4 regions of the Methylobacterium sp. 391_Methyba4 genome follow, and region 2 is predicted to be linked to each of the others. Evidence: predicted binding sites of a transcription regulator. Region 2 holds the regulator's gene; each other region holds the start of a gene.
What was found. The regulator LexA, encoded in region 2, represses DNA repair genes until DNA is damaged. The targets are predictions, from matches to a motif close to TGTTCNNNNTGTGTTCNG.

Region 1 (3,340 bases), 1.2 Mb from region 2:
CTTGAACACCGTCTTGATGATCCGCTCCCGGTCGGCGTCGTCCCGGGCATAGGCCACCTTGGAGCCCTGCTGCAGCCGGTAGAGCGGCGGGATCGCGAGGTAGAGATGCCCGCGGTCGATCAGCTTGGGCATCTGGCGGTAGAAGAAGGTGATCAGCAGCGAGGCGATGTGGGCGCCGTCCACGTCGGCGTCCGTCATGATGATCACCTTGTCGTAGCGCAGGTCGGCCTCGCGGAAGGCCGCGCCGGTGCCGCAGCCGAGCGCCAGGGTGAGGTCGGAGATCAGCTGGTTGGCGCCGAGCTTGTCCCGGCTCGCCGAGGCGACGTTGAGGATCTTGCCGCGCAAGGGGAGGATCGCCTGGGTCGCCCGGTCGCGGGCCTGCTTGGCGGAGCCACCGGCCGAATCGCCCTCGACGATGAAGATCTCCGAGCCCGCGGTGCCGGCGGCCGAGCAATCGGCGAGCTTGCCGGGCAGGCGGAGCTTGCGGGTGGCGCTCTTGCGGGCGACCTCCTTCTCCTGGCGGCGGCGCAGGCGCTCCTCGGCCCGGTCGATCACCCAGTCGAGCAGCTTGTTGGCCTGGGCCGGGGAGGCGGCGAGCCAATGGTCGAAGGCGTCGCGCACCGCCGTCTCGACGATGCGCTGGGCCTCCACGGTGGCGAGCTTGTCCTTGGTCTGGCCCTGGAACTCGGGCTCGCGGATGAAGACCGAGAGCATGGACGCGCAGGTCGCCATGACGTCGTCGGTGGTCACCGCGGTCATGCGCTTGGCCTGGTTCACGCGCTCGGCGTGCTCGCGCAGGCCCCGGAGCAGGGCGACCCGCAGGCCGGCCTCGTGGGTGCCGCCCTCGGGCGTCGGGATGGTGTTGCAGTAGGAATGCGAGAACCCGTCCTCGGCGACCATCCAGGCCACCGCCCATTCCAGCGACCCGTGCGAGCCCGGCTTGGTGATCTTGCCGGAGAACATCGCGTCGGTGACCAGCTCCTTGCCGTCGATGTCGCGGGCGAGATAGTCGCGCAGGCCGTCGGGGAAGCGGTGCACGGCTTCCGCAGGTACGCCCTCCAGCCCCTCGAGGAGGGCGGGGGCGCAGCGCCAGCGGATCTCGACGCCGCCGAACAGGTAGGCCTTCGAACGCGCCATCTTGAACAGGCGGCGCGGGTCGAATTTCAGCGAGCCGAAGATCTGCGCGTCCGGGTGGAAGCGGACCCGGGTGCCGCGCCGGTTCTGCACCCGGCCGATCAGCTCCAGCGCGCCCTGCGCGTGGCCCCGCGAGAAGGTCTGGCGATACAGGGTCTGGTTGCGCGCCACCTCGACCTCGAGGAGGTCGGAGAGCGCGTTCACCACCGAGATGCCGACGCCGTGCAGGCCGCCCGAGGTCTCGTAGACCTTCGAGTCGAACTTACCGCCGGCATGCAGCGTGGTCATGATGACCTCGAGCGCCGACTTGCCGGGAAATTTCGGATGCGGGTCGACCGGGATGCCGCGGCCGTTGTCCGTGACCACGAGGGCACCGGTCTCCTCCAGCTCCACCTCGATGAAGCTGGCATGGCCGGCCACCGCCTCGTCCATGGAGTTGTCGATCACCTCGGCGAAGAGGTGGTGCAGCGCCCGCTCGTCGGTGCCGCCGATATACATGCCGGGGCGCCGCCGGACCGGCTCCAGCCCCTCCAGCACCTCGATGTCGGAGGCGGTGTAGCCGGAATCGGGCTCGGCCGCTGCGAGCGCCGTCACGGAGGCCGTGGCGTCCAGGCGCCGCCGCGGCTCCGGCGCGCGAGACGGGGCTGTCGAGGCGGCCGCCTTGCCGCCCGGTCCGAAAAGGTCGCGGGCCGGATCGCTCACGCGCGGCCTCCGCGGGCGCGGCGCATCGGCCGGCTCGGATTCGCGCAGACGGGTCTTGGGTCGTGGAGCATGCGCCTTCATCCCCGCATGATAGCGGAACAAAACGTAAACATCAAAACCGTTCGCCCCCAGGCGACGCGGCCGCACCATCGCATGCTGCGGCGCCGCGAGCGAGGGCCGGAACCGCCCCGACCCCCGAGGGGGCCAGGCGGCCCGTCATCACGACGTTGCACAACGATGGGTTAAGGCTTTCCCGTGACCAGCCTGTTCGACCTCCACAGGCCGCCGCCGGAACAGACCGGGACGATCGACGTTGACGGCGGAGATAAATCTTGACCGTGGTCAGGGAGCCGCAGCCCATGAGCGATGCCGCGATCGAGGCCCGCCGCCTCACGTTGATCCGCTTCGAGCACGCGGCCGGCGCCGCCTTCGGCTGCGACGACGACTCGGCCGGCGTGCCGCCCGGCCGGGCGCTCATGAATTCCACCACGATCGCGCTGGCGACCTTCGCGACGGCGCTCGCGGCAACCATCACCTACCTCGTCTGAACCGGGCGGCCGGACCCGGAAACCGGGACGTGCATCCCGTTCTCCGCGTCGGTCTGCTCCTGTCCCCCACCGCTGCCGGGAGAGCAGCGCAGGACCGCGTGCCCGCCCTGGACACGGACCGGCGCGGCTGACGCGCCTTGCACCCGGCGAGCGGGTGAAGGCCGCCTGGACCTGTCCGCGTCAGCCGGCGCCCGTCTTCTTGGCCGCGGTCTTCTTGGCGGCGGGCTTCTTCGCTGCCGTCTTCTTGGCCGCCGGCTTGGCGCCGCTCGCCGCGCGCGTCGCGGTCTTCCGGACAGCGCCCCGTTTCGCCGGCTTGCCGCCGCCCGAGGCGCGCTTGGCGTTGACCAGGGCGATCCCCTCGTCGAGCGTCAGCGCCTCGGCGCTCATGGTCTTCGGCAGCGTGGCATTCACCTCGCCGTCGGTGACGTAGGGGCCGTACTTGCCGGCCTTCACCACGAGGTCGCGCCCGCTCGCAGCGTCCGTGCCGAGCGGCCGGCCGGGATCGGCAGCCGGACGGCCGCGGCCGCCCCCCTGCTCCTTGGCGACGATCAGGTCGATGGCGCGGTTGCCGCCGATCTCCAGCACGTCGTCGTCCTTGCCGAGATTGGCGTAGGTCTTCCCATGCTGCACGTAGGGCCCGAACCGGCCGAGATTGGCCAGGATCGGCTCGCCGGTCTCGGGGTGGCGCGCCACCTCGCGGGGCAGCGCCAGCAGGGCCAGCGCCTTCTGCAGGTCGACCGCCGAGGGACTCAGCCCCTTCGGCAGGGAGGAACGCTTCGGCTTCTCCGCCCCCTTCTCGGTGGAGGCCTCACCGAGCTGCAGGAACGGCCCGAATCGGCCGTCGCGCAGCGTCACCGGCAGACCGGTGGCGGGATCGTCGCCCAGCACCCGGACGCCCGGCTGGCCGCCCTCGGCCGAGGAGCCGTCCCCCTCGCCCTCGACGCCCGAGGCTGAGA
Region 2 (3,340 bases):
CTACCACGTTGTGTCGATCTCGGGCCTCCACATGGTGCTGGCCGCCGGCGTGGTGTTCTGGCTGGTGCGGGCGCTCCTCGCGCTGGTCCCCCATTGCGCGCTCCTCTGGCCGATCAAGAAGATCGCGGCCGGCTTCGCCATGGTCGGCGTCACCGCCTACTGCGCCTTTTCGGGCTGGGACATCGCCGCCGAACGCTCGCTGATCATGACCCTGATCATGCTGGGCGCGATCCTGGTGGACCGGCCCGCCCTGTCGATGCGCAACCTCGCCCTCGCGGCGCTGATCGCCCTGGCCCGGGAGCCGGAGGGCCTGCTCGGCCCGAGCTTCCAGATGTCCTTCGGCGCCGTGGCCGGGCTGATCGCCTGCGCACGGCTGATCGACGGGCGGCTGTTCGTGCGCCCCGGGGCGGGCCGGCTCGGTCGGCTCGTCGGCAGCGGCCTCTCGGCGGTCACCGGGACCCTGGCCACGACCCTGGTGGCGCAGGTCGCGACCGCGCCCTTCGCCACCTACCATTTCCAGACGATCCAGCCCTTCGGCCTCGTCGGCAACGCCCTGACCCTGCCGCTCGTCTCCCTCGTGGTGATGCCCTCCGCGGTGATCGGGATCCTCGCCTATCCCTTCGCCCTCGACCGCCCGATCTGGTGGCTGATGGGTCAGGCGGTGGGGGGCATGCTCGCCGTCTCCCATTGGATCGCCGGGTTCGAGCGGGCCATCGTGGTCGTACCGGCCTTCGGCACCGCGGCGCTGTTCCTGCTGACCGCGGGCCTGCTGCTCGCGACGTTACCGGCCTCCCGCCTGCGCTGGCTCGCCGTGCCGCCGATCCTGCTCGGACTCGTCGTCGCGGCCCGACCCGACCGCTACGACCTCTATGTCGATCGGCAGGGTGCGGGGGCCGCGGTGCGGGGGCCGGACGGACGGCTCGCGGCCCTCGGCAGCCCGTCCGGCTTCGTCCTCGAACAATGGCTGAAGGCGGACGGCGACGGACGGGGAGCCGGGGCACTGATCGTCCGATCGGGCAGCGGCCGCTGTGATCGGCTCGGATGCACCGCGCGCCTGCCGGACGGACGGGCGGTCGCCCTGGTCCGGGACCGGCGGGCCTTCCCGGAGGATTGCGCCCGCGCCGCGGTGCTGATCACGGGCCTCGTGGCCCCACCGACCTGCACCGGCCCCCTGGTGATCGACCGGCGCGTCCTGGCCGCCCAGGGCGCCGTCGCCCTCAGGTCCGATGGCGAGAGCTTCGTCGCCCATCACGCCCGGGCCGATGGCCGCGCCGTGCCCTGGCGACCACGCTCGGGACACGGGCCGGGACCGCCACAATTGGTCACCGCGCCCTCCGCGGAGGCCCGCGCCTCTGACGACGGGGCGACAACGCCTCCGGAAACCGATGCGTCGGGCGGGGACTTCGCCCCCGGCGACGCGCCGGCCGAGCCGCTTCAGTAGCGGCGGACGAGGCTGACGAGGCGGCCCTGGATCCGGACCCGGTCGGGCCCGAGGACGCGCGTCTCGTAGGCCGGGTTGGCGGCCTCCAGGGCGATCGAGGAGCCGCGGCGGCGCAGACGCTTGAGCGTCGCCTCCTCGTCGTCGATCAGCGCCACGATGATGTCGCCGGTATTGGCCGTGTCCTGCTTGCGGATCACCACGAGGTCGCCGTCGAGGATGCCGGCCTCGACCATCGAGTCGCCGCGCACCTCCAGGGCGTAGTGCTCGCCGCCGGCCACGAAATCCGGCGACAGGGTGATGGCATGGCTTTGGTTCTGGATCGCCGAGACCGGCGTACCGGCGGCGATCCGGCCCATCACCGGGATCGAAATGGCACGACCGGCGTCATCGATCATCCGCGTGCTGGCCGGGGCCGGCGGCTGCTTGGACTTGCCGCCCTCGACCACGCTCGGGGTGAAACGGCGCGGCTCGGCCGGGGCCGAAGATGGGGCCGAAGATGGGACCGTCTGGCTCAGGCTCTCGGGAATGCGGATCACCTCGATGGCGCGCGCCCGATTCGGCAGGCGCCGGAGGAAGCCGCGCTCCTCCAGGGCCGTGATCAGCCGGTGGATGCCGGATTTCGACTTGAGGTCGAGGGCGTCCTTCATCTCGTCGAAGGACGGCGGGACGCCGCATTCCTGCATCCGGCTCTGGATGAAACGCAGGAGGTCCAGCTGCTTGCGCGTGAGCATCGAAGGGGGACTCGCGGCTTGGCAGACCGCCCCGTGACGGTCTCTGAAACAAATCACGAACAGGTTAAACGTTCCGCAAGTGTTCCGCAAGGGCGGCACCGCTACGCTTGGCGCGTCGCTCCGCGCTCGCGGGAGCAAGGTCGAGAAACGCATTGACGGCGCAAGCGGAGCCGTTTCAATGCACCGCGGCGCCCCGCCGGGAAGGCGGCGGATCCGGGCCGCGGGCTGGGACCCTCTTGGGATGACGAGGATGCGACGACCCGCAGCTCTGCTGCCCCTCGGCCTCGCCGCCCTCGGCCTCGCCGGCTGCACCACCGGGTTCTCCTACATCTCGCGGAACTACGTGGCGCTCACCCCCCAGGTGGTGACGATCGGCTGCAAGGAGCCCTACGAGGTCTACGACAACCGGCAGATGCGCCGGATGCTGATCGTCTCGAACGCCCTGCGCGAATATACCGGCTGCAACCTGAGCGAGGCCCGGATCGATCCGGAGCCGAACGCCACCCGGGTGAAGCGCTTCCGCACCGCCGCCCGGGCCTATCTCGACGAGACCGTGCGCGAGGATTGCCGGATCACCGGCGAGACCGTGTTCGATCCGCTGAAGACCGAGTTCGCCTACGCCTGCGACACGCCGATCGAGAAGCGCGGCACCGTGGTCCCCCGCCTGCCGGGCCGCAATCCCGGTCTCGCCCGCTGACCGACCGGCGGCGCGCCGTCAGGCGCCCGGCTTCGGGAAGGTCCGTTCCGCCGCGTCGCCGGCGGCGGCGAGCAGGGCGCGGGCGAAGGCCCGGGCTTCCGCCCGGTCGAGAACGATCGCGGCGGTGACCGGCGCGCCGCCGAGGTCGGCCAGGGCGAGTTCCAGGCGCACCCCGTCGGGCACGGCGGTCGCCTGCAGGCTCCAGCCGGAGCCCCGATCCGTGCTCTCCGCCATCACATGTCCCTCCCGCCTGCCCCGGGAAAACGCCGCAGGCGCCCGCCGGAACCGGCCGTGCGCGGGACTGTTCCCGAGCCGTGCCCAGCGCTTCCCTGCCTCGCCTGTCCGCTTACCTCAAGGCCGCAGGCCCCGGACTCGTGGTGATGCTGGCCGATACGGATGTCGGAAGCCTCATCACGGCGGCCCAGAGCGGGGCGCGCTGGGGCTATTCGCTCCTGCTCCTCCAGATCCTGC
Region 3 (3,340 bases), 2.6 Mb from region 2:
GAATGATTCGCCAAATGTCCATTCCCGCGCGAGTTCGGCGGTGAGGAACGTGTGCCGGACCTCGACGTCGGTGCCTTCGAGATAGACCCACGACGCGGCGGACAGAAGCGCCCGGAACCCGACATCGGTCACGGTGCCGGACCCTAGGACGAGCTTGCGCGGGGGCTGGCCGGACAGGATCAGCCAACCCTCGGTTCCGTCGCGGTACAGCTCATTCGGCAGGGCGCGTGCGATCATGGCGGCGGCCACCTCGCGCCAAGCGGCGAACGCAGGCCCGGGCGCGGGCTCCCCGGACGTGATGAAGGGTTCGATCCGCGACGGGGCCATGAGGTCGGGGGATTGGCTGCGAACCACGCGGCGCGGACCTACTTCCGTTCTCGGCTCGGAGGACTCCGGCGGCTCCGACGCCACGGGTTCGCCGACCCAGCGGTCCACGGGAAAGGCGCGCGTCGAGAAAACGTCCTCGGCGGCTGCGAACGCCAGCCGGACGGACGTCGAGTTGCGGACGCGCGCATCGTCCAAGAGAAACGACCGCCATCCCTCGACGGTGAACAGGTGGGTGCTCCCCGGCGTCGGGACGAACGCCAAGGTCACGCGCACGCGCTCGCCGACCTGCACAGTGCCGGGGTTCACCTCGTCCTGCGAGCCGTCGACACACCTGACCGAAAGCCAAACCGGGGCATCGTCGAAGACGCGCTGCCAGGCGACGAGCGCACCGGGCGAGAACGTCCCGGTCACGACGAGGCGACCGGCATCCTCGTTGACGGTGAAGTCGGGGGCCGAGCGGCTCGCCTCAACGGCCGAGTGTACGCTTATCGATGTCGACATCGTCCCTCGTGATCCCGGCCGTGACGATCTCGATGCGCTCGCGCCCGTCCTCCATGCGTTCGGTCGTCGGTCGGTGTCCCTCGTCGTAGAGCACCACCGTACCCTCCGCCGTCTCCATCACCCGGCGGCTCGGCTTGCGAACACGCTCCGGGTTGATCTCGAACGTCTCCTCTGAAACCCCGTGCTCGCGCAGCATGCGGTCGAGTGTCCGACGTATCGGCGCATCCTCGGCGAGACGCCCGAAAACGGCCGTGAAGAGTGGTTCGGGGTCTTCTGGGTCGTAGCGGTGGCCGCCCTGCCGCAGGGTCTCGTAGATGCGATTGACGCCACCCTCGCGGACATTTTCCGGAAGCGTGTCCTTATGCTTCCTGAAGGTTTCCCTCAGCGCATCGACCAGCTTGCCGCTCAGTTCGTCCGGGGCGTTGACCCGCCGGGCGTCGAGGAACGTCTCGAAGTATTCCGATATGTGCGTCGGCTTGCTCCGGTCGCGGACCATGATGCGGCCGCCCGCCACCGGGTCGAGCCTCACCAATGCGATCTTCTGCATGGCCTCGGTCTTCTTGACGAAGGTCTTCTGCAACCGTTCGAGGTGCGGCATCCCCTCCTCCCCGGGGTTGCCTAGAGAGTAATGCACCACCTCGTCGTGATCGTACTTGATCAGGGCGAAAACCGTGTCCTGTCCCGTCGCCAACTCGAAGACGAGGAAGACGCCGTTGCTGGTGCCTGTACGGTGCAGGCGGTGGAACTCACGCGCCAGCGCCTGCGTGCCCTCGGCGAAGTTCCCGCCGGTCGTGAGCCCTCTCAAAGTCGCCTCGACCGCGGCACCGTCCCGGAATGCGAAAAGGTTGCCGCGCAGCGCTAATTTCACCCGTGCCAGGAAGAAGCCCGGTTCCTGCAGAGGGGTGATCTCCGGGAGCAGGACCGGCTCGGCCAGGTCCTTGCCAACCACGTGGAAGATCATCCGTCGGATCGTCAGCGCATCCTTCTCTTCGTCCTGCAGGAAACCCATGACGCCTTTCCGCTCCCCCGCACCTCAGCACCCCATCGTACAACCTCAAGGCGGGGTTTTCCCATGGATCTGGTAACCGGCCACAACTTTCGCGATAGGGATTCATGCTTCCCAACCGCGGCCATGTTCCTTTTATGTTCTCATAGCGGCGCACGGCATTCAATGGCTGCTGAAAGCCGTAAGCGACGTTCGTGCCGGTCTGGATCGAGGATGTGGTACCCATCACCGAACCATCCCTAGGTTTGACGGGCCGGGGGTGTGGCTCCCGCGTCATAGCAACCTGGCGTTTAGATATTACGGTTGCTGGACCGACACCGATTGCGCCCTGGGGTTGCCGCCCACGGAGCGCCGAAGCACCTTCGGGACCCAGATGCACATCACCAATTGCGGGCGAGGCATCCACGCGCGGGAGGTCAAGGGCATCGAGCTCCTGCAACGAGCCTTGCCACACAACTGGTACGCCTTCACGAACCTCGACCTCATCCTCGGTCTCGGGGTCGCCCGCGAGATCGACGTCATCATCGTGGGCACCAGGCGCGTGTTCCTCGTCGACCTGAAGGACCTGCACGGCCGGATCATCAGCTCCGACGAGAAGTGGTTCCTCGGCAAGAACGACCTCGGCCGGTCACCGGCTAAGAAGGTCGCGGAGGTCGCCCGCGACCTGTCCACCCTACTGAAGGATGCACTTGGGAAGCGGCCCGAGACGCGCAGGAAGGCCGTACCGAACATCGTCGGCCTTGTCGTGCTGACCGGTCAGGCAGACCGTTCCGGCATCGCCGAGACCGAGCGCCCCAAAGTCCTGACCGCCGACGAGTTCCTGGCCAAGCTCTCGACCCCCAAGGCCGAGCGCGACGCTTTCGGCAACATCGCCGAGGAGATCCTGAGGGAGCCCCTGACGGAACCGTTCTGGAAGGAGCGGCTGACGCGTTTCTTCAACGCGCGGGCGGGATCGCCGCTGAAACCGGGCCAGCGCCGGTTCCAGCGCTTCGTTGCCAAGGAGGAACTAGCCTTCCCGCACCCGACCGGGATCTACAAGGAGTACGATACCTGGGAAGAAGGCGCACCGCAGAACATCGGTACGCTGCGCCTCTGGGACTTCACCCAATGCCCCGATACGCGGTTCCAGACCCTGGATGGCCGCATGGAGATCGCCGGCCGCGAGGGACGCATCTACCATTGGCTCAAGGACCGGGGCGAGGACATTGAGAACGTCCTGCTCGCCCCCAGGTTCGACGAACCCGAACAGGGCATCGGATACTGGGAGATCTACGACCGCCGTCGACGCCTCAGGCGGCTGTCCGAGTTCGCAGCGGCGGACGCTGTCAAGACCAACCCGGCGGCCCGGATCGAGTTGGCGCGCCAGCTTCTCTCGGCCCTGGCGACGATGCATCGTCACGGCGCGGCGCACCTGGATCTCGGTGACCACAGCGTGTGGCTGGAGTTGCCGACGACGGTGCGGCTCTCGCACCTCCTCGCGGCCAAGTACCAGGACGTCCAGTCGCT
Region 4 (3,340 bases), 510 kb from region 2:
GTGCCGTCGGCGCGGGCGGCGCCCACCGGGACGGTCAGCAGGAGCGCGGCGGACAGGGCCAGGACGGCGGGCTTCGACATGGGACGGACCCTTCGGTGCGCGCGGTCCCGGGGGATGCCGGTCCGCGCCGGATGGATCCCATGTGGGGGCGGCCGCGCGGGCCCGGCGTGCGCGACCACACGACGATCCCGCGTCGCATCAGCGCGGGCCGCGCGACGGCGCTCCGCGACAGGGCCCCGCGACGGGGCGCCCCGTCAGAGCGCCAGCCCGAGCTGGAGCGGCGCCTCGGGCGCGTCCTGCGCGAAGCCCGACAGCGACACCCCGATCAGCCGCGCGCTGCGCCGCAGGGGGAACAGGCCGGCGAGCAGGTCGAGGCCGATCCGCTCCAGCGCCGCCCGGTCGGCGACGGGGACGGACAGCGACTTCGCCCGGGTGACCTGGGCGAAATCCGAGAATTTCAGCTTCAGGGTCACGGTCCGGGCGCGCATGCCCTTGGCCTCGGCCCCCGCCCAGACCTTGTCGAACAGCGGCGCCAGCCGGGCGGCCAGGACCTCGAAGGCCGCCGTATCCTCCGAGAAGGTGGTCTCCGCCCCGATCGACTTGCGCACCCGGTGGGCGCGGACCGGCCGCTCGTCGATCCCCCGGGCGACCGCGTGGTAGTAGGCGCCCGCGGAGCCGAAGGTCTCGCGCAGGCGCTCCGGCGTCCAGGCGCGGAGATCCGCCCCGGTCTCGATCCCGAGCCGCTTCATCTTCGCCTCGGTGACCGGACCGACGCCGTGGAACCGGCCGATCGGCAGTTCGGCCACGAAGTCCGGCCCCATGGCGGGGGTGATGACGAACAGGGCGTTCGGCTTCCTGTGGTCGGACGCCACCTTGGCGAGGAACTTGTTGTACGAGACCCCGGCCGAGGCCACGAGCCCGGTGCGCTCCAGGATCTCGGCCCGGATCGCCTTCGCCACGGCCGTCGCCGTCGGCAGGCCCAGGAGGTTCTCGGTGACATCCAGATAGGCCTCGTCGAGGGCCACCGGCTCGATGAGCGGCGTGTGCCGGGCGAAGACCGCGCGGATCTCCTCCGAGACCGCCCGGTAGACCTCGAAGCGCGGCTTCACGAACAGCAGGTCCGGGCAGAGCCGCCGGGCCGTGGCCGACGGCATGGCCGAGCGCACGCCGAACTTGCGCGCCTCGTAGCTCGCCGCCGCCACGACGCCCCGCTCCCGCGAGCCGCCCACCGCCAGGGGCTTGCCGCGCAGGGACGGGTCGTCGCGCTGCTCCACGGAGGCGTAGAACGCGTCCATGTCGATGTGGATGATCTTGCGGAGCGCGACCTCCGGATCCATCGCCGCCTCGGAGATCCGCGGTGAGTTCCTGCTCTGTTCCAAAGACCGCGGTGGGCCGGCGGGGTCAAGCCGCGTCGGAGAGGGCTTCAACAGGAGTCCGGCCCGCGCCCGTCATCGCGAGCGCAGCGAAGCGACCCAGGACAACGCGACGTCGGTGAGCGCAGCCCCAGCTGGGTCGCTTCGCTGCGCTCGCGATGACGGGGACAGCCTTACGCCACGCTGCCGTAGAGGTCGTAGGCCTCGGCCCGGTCGATCTTCACGGTGACGATGTCGCCGACCCGCACCGGGCGCCGGAAGGCGGCGTGGACGGTGCCGTCGATCTCCGGCGCGTCGGCCTTGGACCGGCCCCGGGCGACCCCGCCCTCGACGGCATCGACGATGATCGGCAGCCGCTTGCCGACCTTGGCGCGCTGCAGCCGCAGCGCGATGCCGTTCTGCGTCTCCATGAACCGGCGCTTGCGCTCGGCCTTCACCGCCGGCGGCACGAGGTCGCCGAGCGCGTTGGCGGTGGCGCCCGCCACCGGCTCGTACTCGAAGCAGCCGACCCGATCGAGCTTGGCCTCCTGCAGCCAGGCCAGCAGCTCCTCGAACTCGGCCTCGGTCTCGCCGGGGAAGCCGACGATGAAGGTCGAGCGGATCGCGAGGTCCGGGCAGGTCTGCCGCCAGCTCCGGATCCGGTCGAGCTGGCGCTCCTGGTTGCCGGGCCGGCGCATGCGCTTGAGCACCGAGGGGCTCGCGTGCTGGAGCGGCATGTCGAGGTAGGGGAGCACCTTGCCCTCGGCCATCAGCGGGATGACCTCGTCCACGTGCGGGTAGGGGTAGACGTAGTGGAGCCGCACCCAGGCCCCGAGCTCGCCGAGCTCCTTGGCCAGGTCGTAGAACTTGGCCCGGACCTGCCGGTCGCGCCACGGGCTCTCGGCGTAGCGGATGTCGACGCCGTAGGCGCTGGTGTCCTGCGAGACGACGAGCAGCTCCTTCACGCCGGCCTTCACCAGCTTCTCGGCCTCGCGCAGCACGTCGGCGGCGGGGCGGCTCACGAGGTTCCCGCGCAGGGACGGGATGATGCAGAAGCTGCAGCGGTTGCTGCACCCCTCCGAGATCTTCAGGTAGGCGTAGTGGCGCGGGGTGAGCTTGATCCCCTGCGGCGGCACGAGGTCGAGGAACGGGTCGTGGGCCGGCGGCACCGCCTCGTGGACGGCGGCCACCACCGACTCGTAGGCCTGCGGCCCGGTCACCGCCAGGAGATCCGGATACTTCTCGCGGATCTCCTCCGGCTGCGCGCCCATGCAGCCGGTGACGATCACCCGGCCGTTCTCCGCCATGGCCTCGCCGATGGCCGAGAGCGACTCCGCCTTGGCCGAATCGAGGAAGCCGCAGGTGTTGACGATCACCACGTCGGCGCCGTCGTGCCGGCGGGCCAGCTCGTAGCCCTCGGCGCGCAGGTGGGTGAGGATCCGCTCGGAATCGACCAGCGCCTTCGGGCAGCCCAGCGACACGAACGAGATCTTGGGGGCCGTGATTTTGGATTCGGCTCCGGAAGCGGGGCCGCGGGGAGCAGGCGTGGCGGTCATGGCATTCGGGTCGGACAGGCCCGGCGCGGGCAACCGAGGATCGGTCGCCCGAAGCGCGAGGACGGGAATTCGGGATCGCGGTTCCTATACAAGCTCCCGCGCCGCCGCGCGAGACCGGCCGCCGCAGGGGTGACCGGACCGGCGCGCGCCGCTGACGCAGAACCGGAAACTTGGCTGTTTGACCAGGACTTTGCGCGCCTGCCCTGAAATCCCACATGAAGCCGCGGGGACGCGGTCTGCGTCGGAAGCACGCCCTGTCTGCCCCCCGGGGCGGTTCCTGCGTGCAACTGCCGCTTCCCCCGCGGCATCGCCTGTGCGACGGCAGCGTGACAGGATCTGCCCCGCCCTCGCCCAGGACAACAGCCCGAACCCGGTCATGTGGACCCGAGAGATCCCCTTCATCGATCCCGTCGCGGCGGCGGCCCGGCTGCG

Region 1: a site for LexA is predicted at 1,931-1,948, ahead of parE (DNA topoisomerase IV subunit B). Genes of this name have one in related genera too.
Region 3: a site for LexA is predicted at 1,962-1,979, ahead of P9K36_RS24330 (nucleoid-associated protein). Genes of this name have one in related genera too.
Region 4: a site for LexA is predicted at 1,361-1,378, ahead of dinB (DNA polymerase IV). Genes of this name have one in related genera too.

The regions. Positions count from the first base shown of each region.
Region 1 covers NZ_CP121475.1:1,351,566-1,354,905, forward strand. The annotation lists gene parE (DNA topoisomerase IV subunit B) at 1-1,836, opposite strand, end outside; gene P9K36_RS06480 (hypothetical protein) at 2,196-2,384, shown strand; gene topA (type I DNA topoisomerase) at 2,565-3,340, opposite strand, start outside.
Region 2 covers NZ_CP121475.1:2,572,580-2,575,919, reverse strand. The annotation lists gene P9K36_RS11955 (ComEC/Rec2 family competence protein) at 1-1,441, shown strand, start outside; gene lexA (transcriptional repressor LexA) at 1,435-2,172, opposite strand; gene P9K36_RS11945 (hypothetical protein) at 2,423-2,869, shown strand; gene P9K36_RS11940 (hypothetical protein) at 2,888-3,103, opposite strand; gene P9K36_RS11935 (divalent metal cation transporter) at 3,184-3,340, shown strand, end outside.
Region 3 covers NZ_CP121475.1:5,154,343-5,157,682, reverse strand. The annotation lists gene P9K36_RS24335 (hypothetical protein) at 1-828, opposite strand, end outside; gene P9K36_RS24330 (nucleoid-associated protein) at 794-1,837, opposite strand; gene P9K36_RS24325 (AAA domain-containing protein) at 2,094-3,340, shown strand, end outside.
Region 4 covers NZ_CP121475.1:2,058,289-2,061,628, reverse strand. The annotation lists gene P9K36_RS09605 (hypothetical protein) at 1-80, opposite strand, end outside; gene dinB (DNA polymerase IV) at 255-1,337, opposite strand; gene rimO (30S ribosomal protein S12 methylthiotransferase RimO) at 1,547-2,908, opposite strand; gene pabB (aminodeoxychorismate synthase component I) at 3,285-3,340, shown strand, end outside.